2 regions of the Pseudomonas sp. NFX71 genome follow, and region 2 is predicted to be linked to the other one. Evidence: riboswitches for the same ligand, from Rfam matches in the RefSeq annotation. Region 2 holds a riboswitch; the other holds the start of a gene.
The links. Region 2 has a riboswitch for cobalamin ahead of ACM1ZW_RS22715 (CbtB domain-containing protein). Riboswitches for the same ligand answer to the same signal wherever they lie in the genome.
Positions count from the first base shown of each region.

Region 1: it holds a riboswitch for cobalamin, as region 2 does, so the genes downstream of both, cobO (cob(I)yrinic acid a,c-diamide adenosyltransferase) here and ACM1ZW_RS22715 (CbtB domain-containing protein) in region 2, are expected to answer to the same signal.

Region 1 is NZ_CP182230.1:3,786,179-3,789,575, reverse strand. It holds gene bluB (5,6-dimethylbenzimidazole synthase) at 1-96, opposite strand, end outside; gene ACM1ZW_RS17545 (cobyrinate a,c-diamide synthase) at 93-1,493, opposite strand; gene cobO (cob(I)yrinic acid a,c-diamide adenosyltransferase) at 1,490-2,101, opposite strand; cobalamin riboswitch at 2,181-2,416, opposite strand; gene ACM1ZW_RS17535 (hypothetical protein) at 2,571-3,155, shown strand; gene ACM1ZW_RS17530 (PQQ-dependent sugar dehydrogenase) at 3,224-3,397, shown strand, end outside.
Region 2 is NZ_CP182230.1:4,848,151-4,851,547, forward strand. It holds gene cobM (precorrin-4 C(11)-methyltransferase) at 1-442, opposite strand, end outside; gene ACM1ZW_RS22705 (cobalamin biosynthesis protein) at 526-939, opposite strand; gene ACM1ZW_RS22710 (CbtA family protein) at 936-1,640, opposite strand; gene ACM1ZW_RS22715 (CbtB domain-containing protein) at 1,652-1,855, opposite strand; cobalamin riboswitch at 1,975-2,203, opposite strand; cobalamin riboswitch at 2,331-2,544, shown strand; gene cobW (cobalamin biosynthesis protein CobW) at 2,646-3,397, shown strand, end outside.

The sequences.
Region 1 (3,397 bases), 1.1 Mb from region 2:
GACGGTGCCGCCGCTGAAGTGGCGCATGTCGCGGCGTTCGGCTATCGCGCGATACACTGCTTCCCGCTCGGCTTCACTGAATGCGTTGTCGGTCATGGCCTCATCGCTGGCAGGCCAGCTCCCACAGGGATCTGCGTTTCTTCAGGTAATACACGGTCAACTGTGGGAGCTGGCCTGCCAGCGATGGCAGCTTCACGGTCAGGCGCAAACAGCGCAGCTACAGCGTTCGGATTGGACGGGAAATAGAAATGCACATAGGAAGCCGTCATCCGCCCCTGCCGATAAACCGCCTCCGCTCCGCGCCCGCCGTTAGGACTGAGGCCACGGGCAATCGGCTCAAGTTCGGTGCTGGTCAACGAATGATGATAGGTGTGGCCGCGCAGCGAACCTTCGGGCAATTCCACCGCCTGCAACGCCAGCGCCGCCAGCCGTTTCTGCATCACCGCATCACCGGCCAGCAACCCCACCAGTTTTGCGCGAGTACCTTCGACATCGGTCAGCGAATCGAGCAGATACAGCATGCCGCCACACTCGGCCAGCAACGGTTTGCCCGCCGCATGGTGAGCGCGAATGGCGCCAAGCATGGAGGTGTTCTGTGCCAGCGCGACATGGTGCAATTCCGGGTAACCGCCCGGCAGATAGAGACTGTCAGCCTCCGGCAATTGCGTGTCGCGGATCGGCGAGAAGAATGACAATTCGGCACCCATGGCTCGCAGCAAATCCAGGCTCGCGCCGTAGGTGAAAGCGAAGGCTTCATCACGGGCCACGGCAATCCGTACACCGGCCAGCAACGGTTCGGCGGCGATCACTTCTGGAGCGGCGAACTCCACAGGTGGCGGCAGCGCAACGTCACAGCTGTTGGCCAGTGATTCGGCCGCCGCATCGAGACGCAGGTCGAGATCGTTCAACTCGCTGGCCTGAACCAGACCGAGGTGCCGACTCGGCAATTCAATCCCGGTCTCCCGGGACAATGCGCCGTACCAGCGCAAGCCTTCAGTCAGGCTGCCTTCAAGCAACTGCGCATGGCGCAAGGTGCCCACCCGGTTGGCCAGCACGCCAGCGAACGGCAGGTCCGGCTGATACTTCGCCAACCCCAACGCCAGCGCACCAAAGGTCTGCGCCATCGCCGTCCCGTCGATCACCCCGAGCACCGGCACACCGAAATGCCGCGCCAGGTCAGCGCTGGACGGCGTGCCGTCAAACAGCCCCATGACGCCTTCGATCAGGATCAGATCGGCTTCATCGGCGGCTTCCCACAACAGTCGACGACTTTCCTGCTCGCCGACCATCCACATGTCCAGTTGGTAGACCGGCGCACCGCTGGCGCGCTCGAGAATCATCGGGTCGAGAAAGTCCGGACCGCATTTGAACACGCGCACCTTGCGCCCCTGATTGCGATGCAAACGGGCCAGCGCGGCGGTGACGGTGGTCTTGCCCTGACCGGAAGCCGGCGCGGCAATCAAGACCGCCGGGCAATGACGTGGTTGACTCACAATTCGACGCCTTTTTGCGCTTTGATGCCGGCCTGGAAGGCGTGCTTGATGACGCCCATTTCTGTAACGGTGTCGGCCAGTTCGATCATTTCCGGCTTGGCGCCGCGACCAGTGACCACCACGTGCTGCATCGGAGGCCGCGCCTGCAAGTCGCTGAGCACCTGATCGAGATCGAGGTAACCGTGCTTGAGGGCAATGTTCAGTTCATCCAGCACCACCAGGCCAATCGACGGATCCTGAAGCAGTTCACGGGACACTGCCCAGGCGGCTTCGGCGGCGGCGATGTCGCGTTGGCGGTCCTGGGTTTCCCAGGTAAAGCCCTCGCCCATCACATGAAAACGCACCTGCTCGGGAAAGCGCCGGAAAAACAGTTCTTCGCCCGTGCTGTTGCGGCCCTTGATGAACTGCACCACGCCGCATTGCATGCCATGGCCCAGGGAGCGGGCGAGCATGCCGAACGCCGAGCTGCTTTTGCCTTTGCCGTTGCCGGTCAGCACCAGCAGCAGGCCGCATTCATTCGGCGAGTTGGCGATGCGTTCATCGATCACGGCTTTTTTGCGCAGCATGCGCGCCAGATGGCGTTCGTCACGATCGGGAGTATCAGTCATGGGGAGCTCTCCGTTGAGGCTGGATAACGGCGGGCAGGCACAAGAATAGACGGCAAGAAGCCTGGCATCGCCCACCGTGATGCCGCTGGATGGATCAGGCCGGTCTCCGGGCTCATGAGCGGCACTCCGCCTGACTGCGCGCCTTCCCATGCCGATATCGACACAGTGGCAACAATGCTCAGTCTTCACTCATTTACCGTTGCGGGGGCAGCGCCGGGATCGTGATTGTTCATGAATGGAACGAATGCACTCACCGGCTTCCCTGTTTCACTCTGTCGACCAAGGCCACAGAGCACCTGAAACAAGCCGCGAAGGTTAGAGGGTTGGGGGTGGAGCGTCAATTAAAGCCGGGACGCCGTCGGGCGATTAACTGCCGTTGATCAATTAACTGACGCCAATCTTGTGCCACACTCTCAGCAGTGATATCAAAGCGCCACAACCTGACAACACAATAACAAGGGTGAGCCACATGCAAGGCATGATCATCAGCAATCCGAAGCTGGAATTCCTGCGCCCGGTGCTGGAGCGCTGGTTTGACTGTATCGACCGTTACAACGCCGTGCGCGGCGATAACGACACGCCTTACTGGTACGACGAAAAAGCCAACCTCGGCTTGCTCTCCGCCGCCGCATGGACCGCGGAAATGGTCACGCTGCAACAGACACCGACCCGCAAACAGAACGAGGAAGGCGAACGCAACGCCCGCGCCGACCTGTTCATCGCCACCAGCGAAGAACGCGCCTACCTTCAAGCCACGCAGCGTTGGCCACGGGTCAACAACCTGAACCTGACACAGGCGCTGGCCGATATCACCAGCGACGCCAGGCGAATCAGCTACGCCAGTGACCTGAAACTCGGTTGCCTGTTCGTTGCACCGCAAAAAGCCCAGCATGGCGCCACCCCGGAAGAACTCCAGGACATGGTCGACGATCTGCAAAAGGAACACTCCTGCGCCGTCGCCTGGTATTTCCCCTATGCCTACCGCAAGTTGCGTAATGAAACGGGCAACTATCATCCTGGCATCGCCGTGCTGTTCAAGGAAGCCCGCGGCTGACCGGTTGAACCATCGCGGGTGTGCGCTTCTCTATTGATCAGGTCACTGCATTTATAGGGAAGATCAGCATGCACAAGCCCCCGTTCGTTCTCGTCATCGCCCTGGCCGGAGGGCTCGCCGCCTGCGGTGAAACCTCCAGCCTGCAAGTCTCCGACGGCACCGGCCCGTCACCCAAATTGCCAGAACCGAACAAAACCCTGATCCCGACGGTGAACATCGCCCCGGCAATCGGCTGGCCGGAC
Region 2 (3,397 bases):
CTTCACCCGCGGGCATCGCCGTCTTGTCGGCGTAGCGAGTCAGAATCACGCTCTGTGACACGTCCGGCAACGTTAGCTCCGCACCCAAAAGCGCTGCACAGGCCGCCGTGGCCGTGACACCAGGAATGATTTCAAACGGAATATCGAGCTCACGCAGGTAGCGAATCTGTTCGCCGATCGCGCCATAAAGGCTTGGGTCGCCAGAATGCACACGCGCCACATCCTGGCCATTGGCATGGGCAGTCTTGATCAGTTCGATGATCTGTTCCAGATGCAGTTCGGCGCTGTTGACCACCTGTTCGGCATTATGGCCTTCCAGTACGGCGGCAGGCACCAGGGAGCCGGCGTAGATGATCACCGGGCAACTGCGGATCAGCCTCTGGCCTTTGACGGTGATCAGTTCCGGGTCGCCGGGACCTGCGCCAATGAAGTAGACGGTCATCGTCGTTTCCTGTCAGAAAAAGGGCCTGGGCAAGGCTTCAGATGAAGATTGCTCATGATCGAAGGCGGGGATTATCGAGGATTTTACGCGGCGCACGCCAATGCCAGGGTGGCCTGGGCGTATTTCTGTCGCGAGATCAGCAGTTTTGCCGGTGCCTGAGCCAGTTGTTCAGCGAGGGCGAGGGCGGCGCTTTCGGCTACGCCATAGCAGCCAGTGCGCTCAAAAGCGATGTCCGAGCGGTGGCTGAGTTGTGGTTGATAACCGGCCAGTTGCTCACTGCTGAAATACATCAAGGGCAGCGCGAGTTGTGCGGCGAGCTCGATCAGGCCAGGTTCGTCGCGCTTCAGGTCGATGCTGGCCAGGGCCTTGATCTGGTGAAGTCCGATTTGATGCGCCTGTAACGCCTGATCGAGTAACGCCCGCAGCGTGCTGACAGGGCAGCCGCGCTGGCAGCCCAGGCCGACCACTAAAGTCGGCGCTGTGCTGGTCTGCGTCATGCGTGGTATTGGCCATCGCTTTTGCGGCGGAACAACCAGGCACTGATCAGGCCCAGGGCCAGCCAGAACGCCACGTTGGTCAGCTGCGAAGCGATTTTGAACTGGGCTTCCAGGGCTTCCGGCGCGAGCATCGAGTGCACTTCCGGTTGCGGGGCGCCAATGACGTGGGGAACGGCGAGAATCGCCACGCCCAGTACCTTCATCAGCCAGTGACGGCTGAACACGATCAGCGCGATGCCGACGGCGGTCGACGCTGCCGTGCCAATCCACCAGATTTGCCGTTGTGCCAGGTCCGCCGCGGCAGTGCCCGGCAGTTCCGGTGGCAGGCCGAGTGTCGGCGCCAGTACAAACGTCGCGTAACCGGCCAGGCCCCAGAGCAGGCCCTGGGAGGTTTTGGTCGGCGCACGCAAGGTGTAGAGGCCGGCGAGCATCAGGGCGAAACCTACGGCTACCACCAGGTTGCCGCCGGTCGTCGACAGCACGCGCTGCCAGCCGTCTTCCGGTTCCCAGGCTTCGGCATCGTGGGCGTGAGCGGCGGTGCCAGCGGCGTGCTCATGGACTTGAACAGCGGCCGGCTCGGATTGTTCGTAAGTCTCGGCCTGCAAAATCAGCGGTGCGACCCAGAAGCTTTGCAGCAGGGTCAGCAACAGGGCGGCCAGCAGCCCGGTGAAGCCTGCGGTTTGCGCGATACGCTTGATCATGTCGACAGGTCTCAATGGCACGGGAAGGCGGAGCTGTGACGGGTATCGTGCGCGGCATTGTGCACGGCTTCGATGTGCGAGAAACCGGCAAAATACACGAGGCACGCGCCAAGGATCGATGCGCATACGGCAGCGGTCAGGCGTTGGGTCAGGGTCGTGGTGGTGCTGGCGGTGCTCTTATCGGTGTTGCTGCCGGTGCTGCTGATGATCGACATGGCGCTTCCCTCTGGTCTGTCAGCGGGTGAATAGAGCGCATGGAAGACCCCTGCGAATCGGGCTCGCAGAGGTTCAAACAGCGCCCGCCCACCGCGGGTTTGTTATTCAGTGAACGTAATCGTCACTTTGTGTTGCGGGCCGGTCTCCGGGCTCGCGAGGGGCTTTGGCATCAGCCGAAACCTGCAAGCGTCACCTTCCCATGCCGAACTGCTGGCACAGTGGATCTGACGCTTCGCTCGCTTACCGTTGCGGGGGCAGCACCGGACTGACATGGCTTTGAGTAAAGCACATGATTCACCGGTTTCCCGTTTCACCCTGTGAAGGGCACCCGTAACAAGGCGTGTAGGAGAGCATGGGCGGGGGTTGGGCGTCAATTGGCAAGGGTTCTCAACTCGGGGGCAAGGGCAAGGAGTGTTACCTGTGGCGAGGGGATTGCAATCAACTGACGGACATTGACCCGCCCACGCACCATGCGTAGCCTTGCGCTTTCGAGGTTCTTCGGCGTTTGCCGAAGCTAAGAAGGGAACGCGGTCGATGCCGCGGCTGCCCCCGCAACTGTGAACGGTGATGTTCGCTGCCACGCCACTGCACGCTCCAGCCCTGGAGCCCGCGGGAAGGCGCAGCCAACGCCAGTCTAGCGACAGGCACACCGTCAGCCAGGAGACCTGCCTCGACACGAATTCTCACTACAACCGGGCGGGGTGATCCGGTGGCGAAATCTTCCGCGCGCCTGCCTGTGCAGCCGCGGTCGTCGTCCCGTATGCCCGCCACCTTGCCAAAGGGCATCCGATGAAAACACTGGCCAAACTCCCCGTCACCATCGTTACCGGCTTCCTCGGCTCGGGCAAAACCACTTTGCTGCGGCACATGCTCGACAACGCTCAGGGCCGCCGCATCGCGGTGATCGTCAACGAGTTCGGCGAACTGGGCATCGACGGCGAAATCCTCAAGCAATGCTCGATCGGTTGCACCGAAGAAGAAGCCAACGGCCGGGTCTATGAGCTGGCCAACGGCTGCCTGTGCTGCACCGTCCAGGAAGAATTCTTCCCGGTGATGCGCGAACTGGTCGCCCGTCGCGGCGACCTCGACCACATCCTGATCGAAACCTCCGGCCTGGCCCTGCCAAAGCCTTTGGTGCAAGCCTTCCAGTGGCCGGAAATCCGCAGCGCCTGCACGGTTGACGCGGTGATCACCGTCGTCGACAGCCCGGCCGTTGCCGCCGGCACGTTCGCGGCCTTCCCGGACCAGGTCGACGCCCAGCGTAAACTCGACCCGAACCTGGACCACGAATCGCCCCTGCACGAGTTGTTCGCCGACCAACTGGCCAGCGCCGACCTGGTGATTCTCAACAAGGCCGACCTGATCAGCCCCGAAGACCTGGCCCGCGTGCGCCTTGAAGTCGCCGAAGAACTGCCGCCCGCGGTGAAAGTCATCGAAGCCAGCAGCGGTCGCCTGCCACTGGACGTGCTGATCGGCCTCGGCGCCGGTTCCGAAGAGCACATCGACGGCCGTCACAGCCATCATGATCACCACCATGAAGG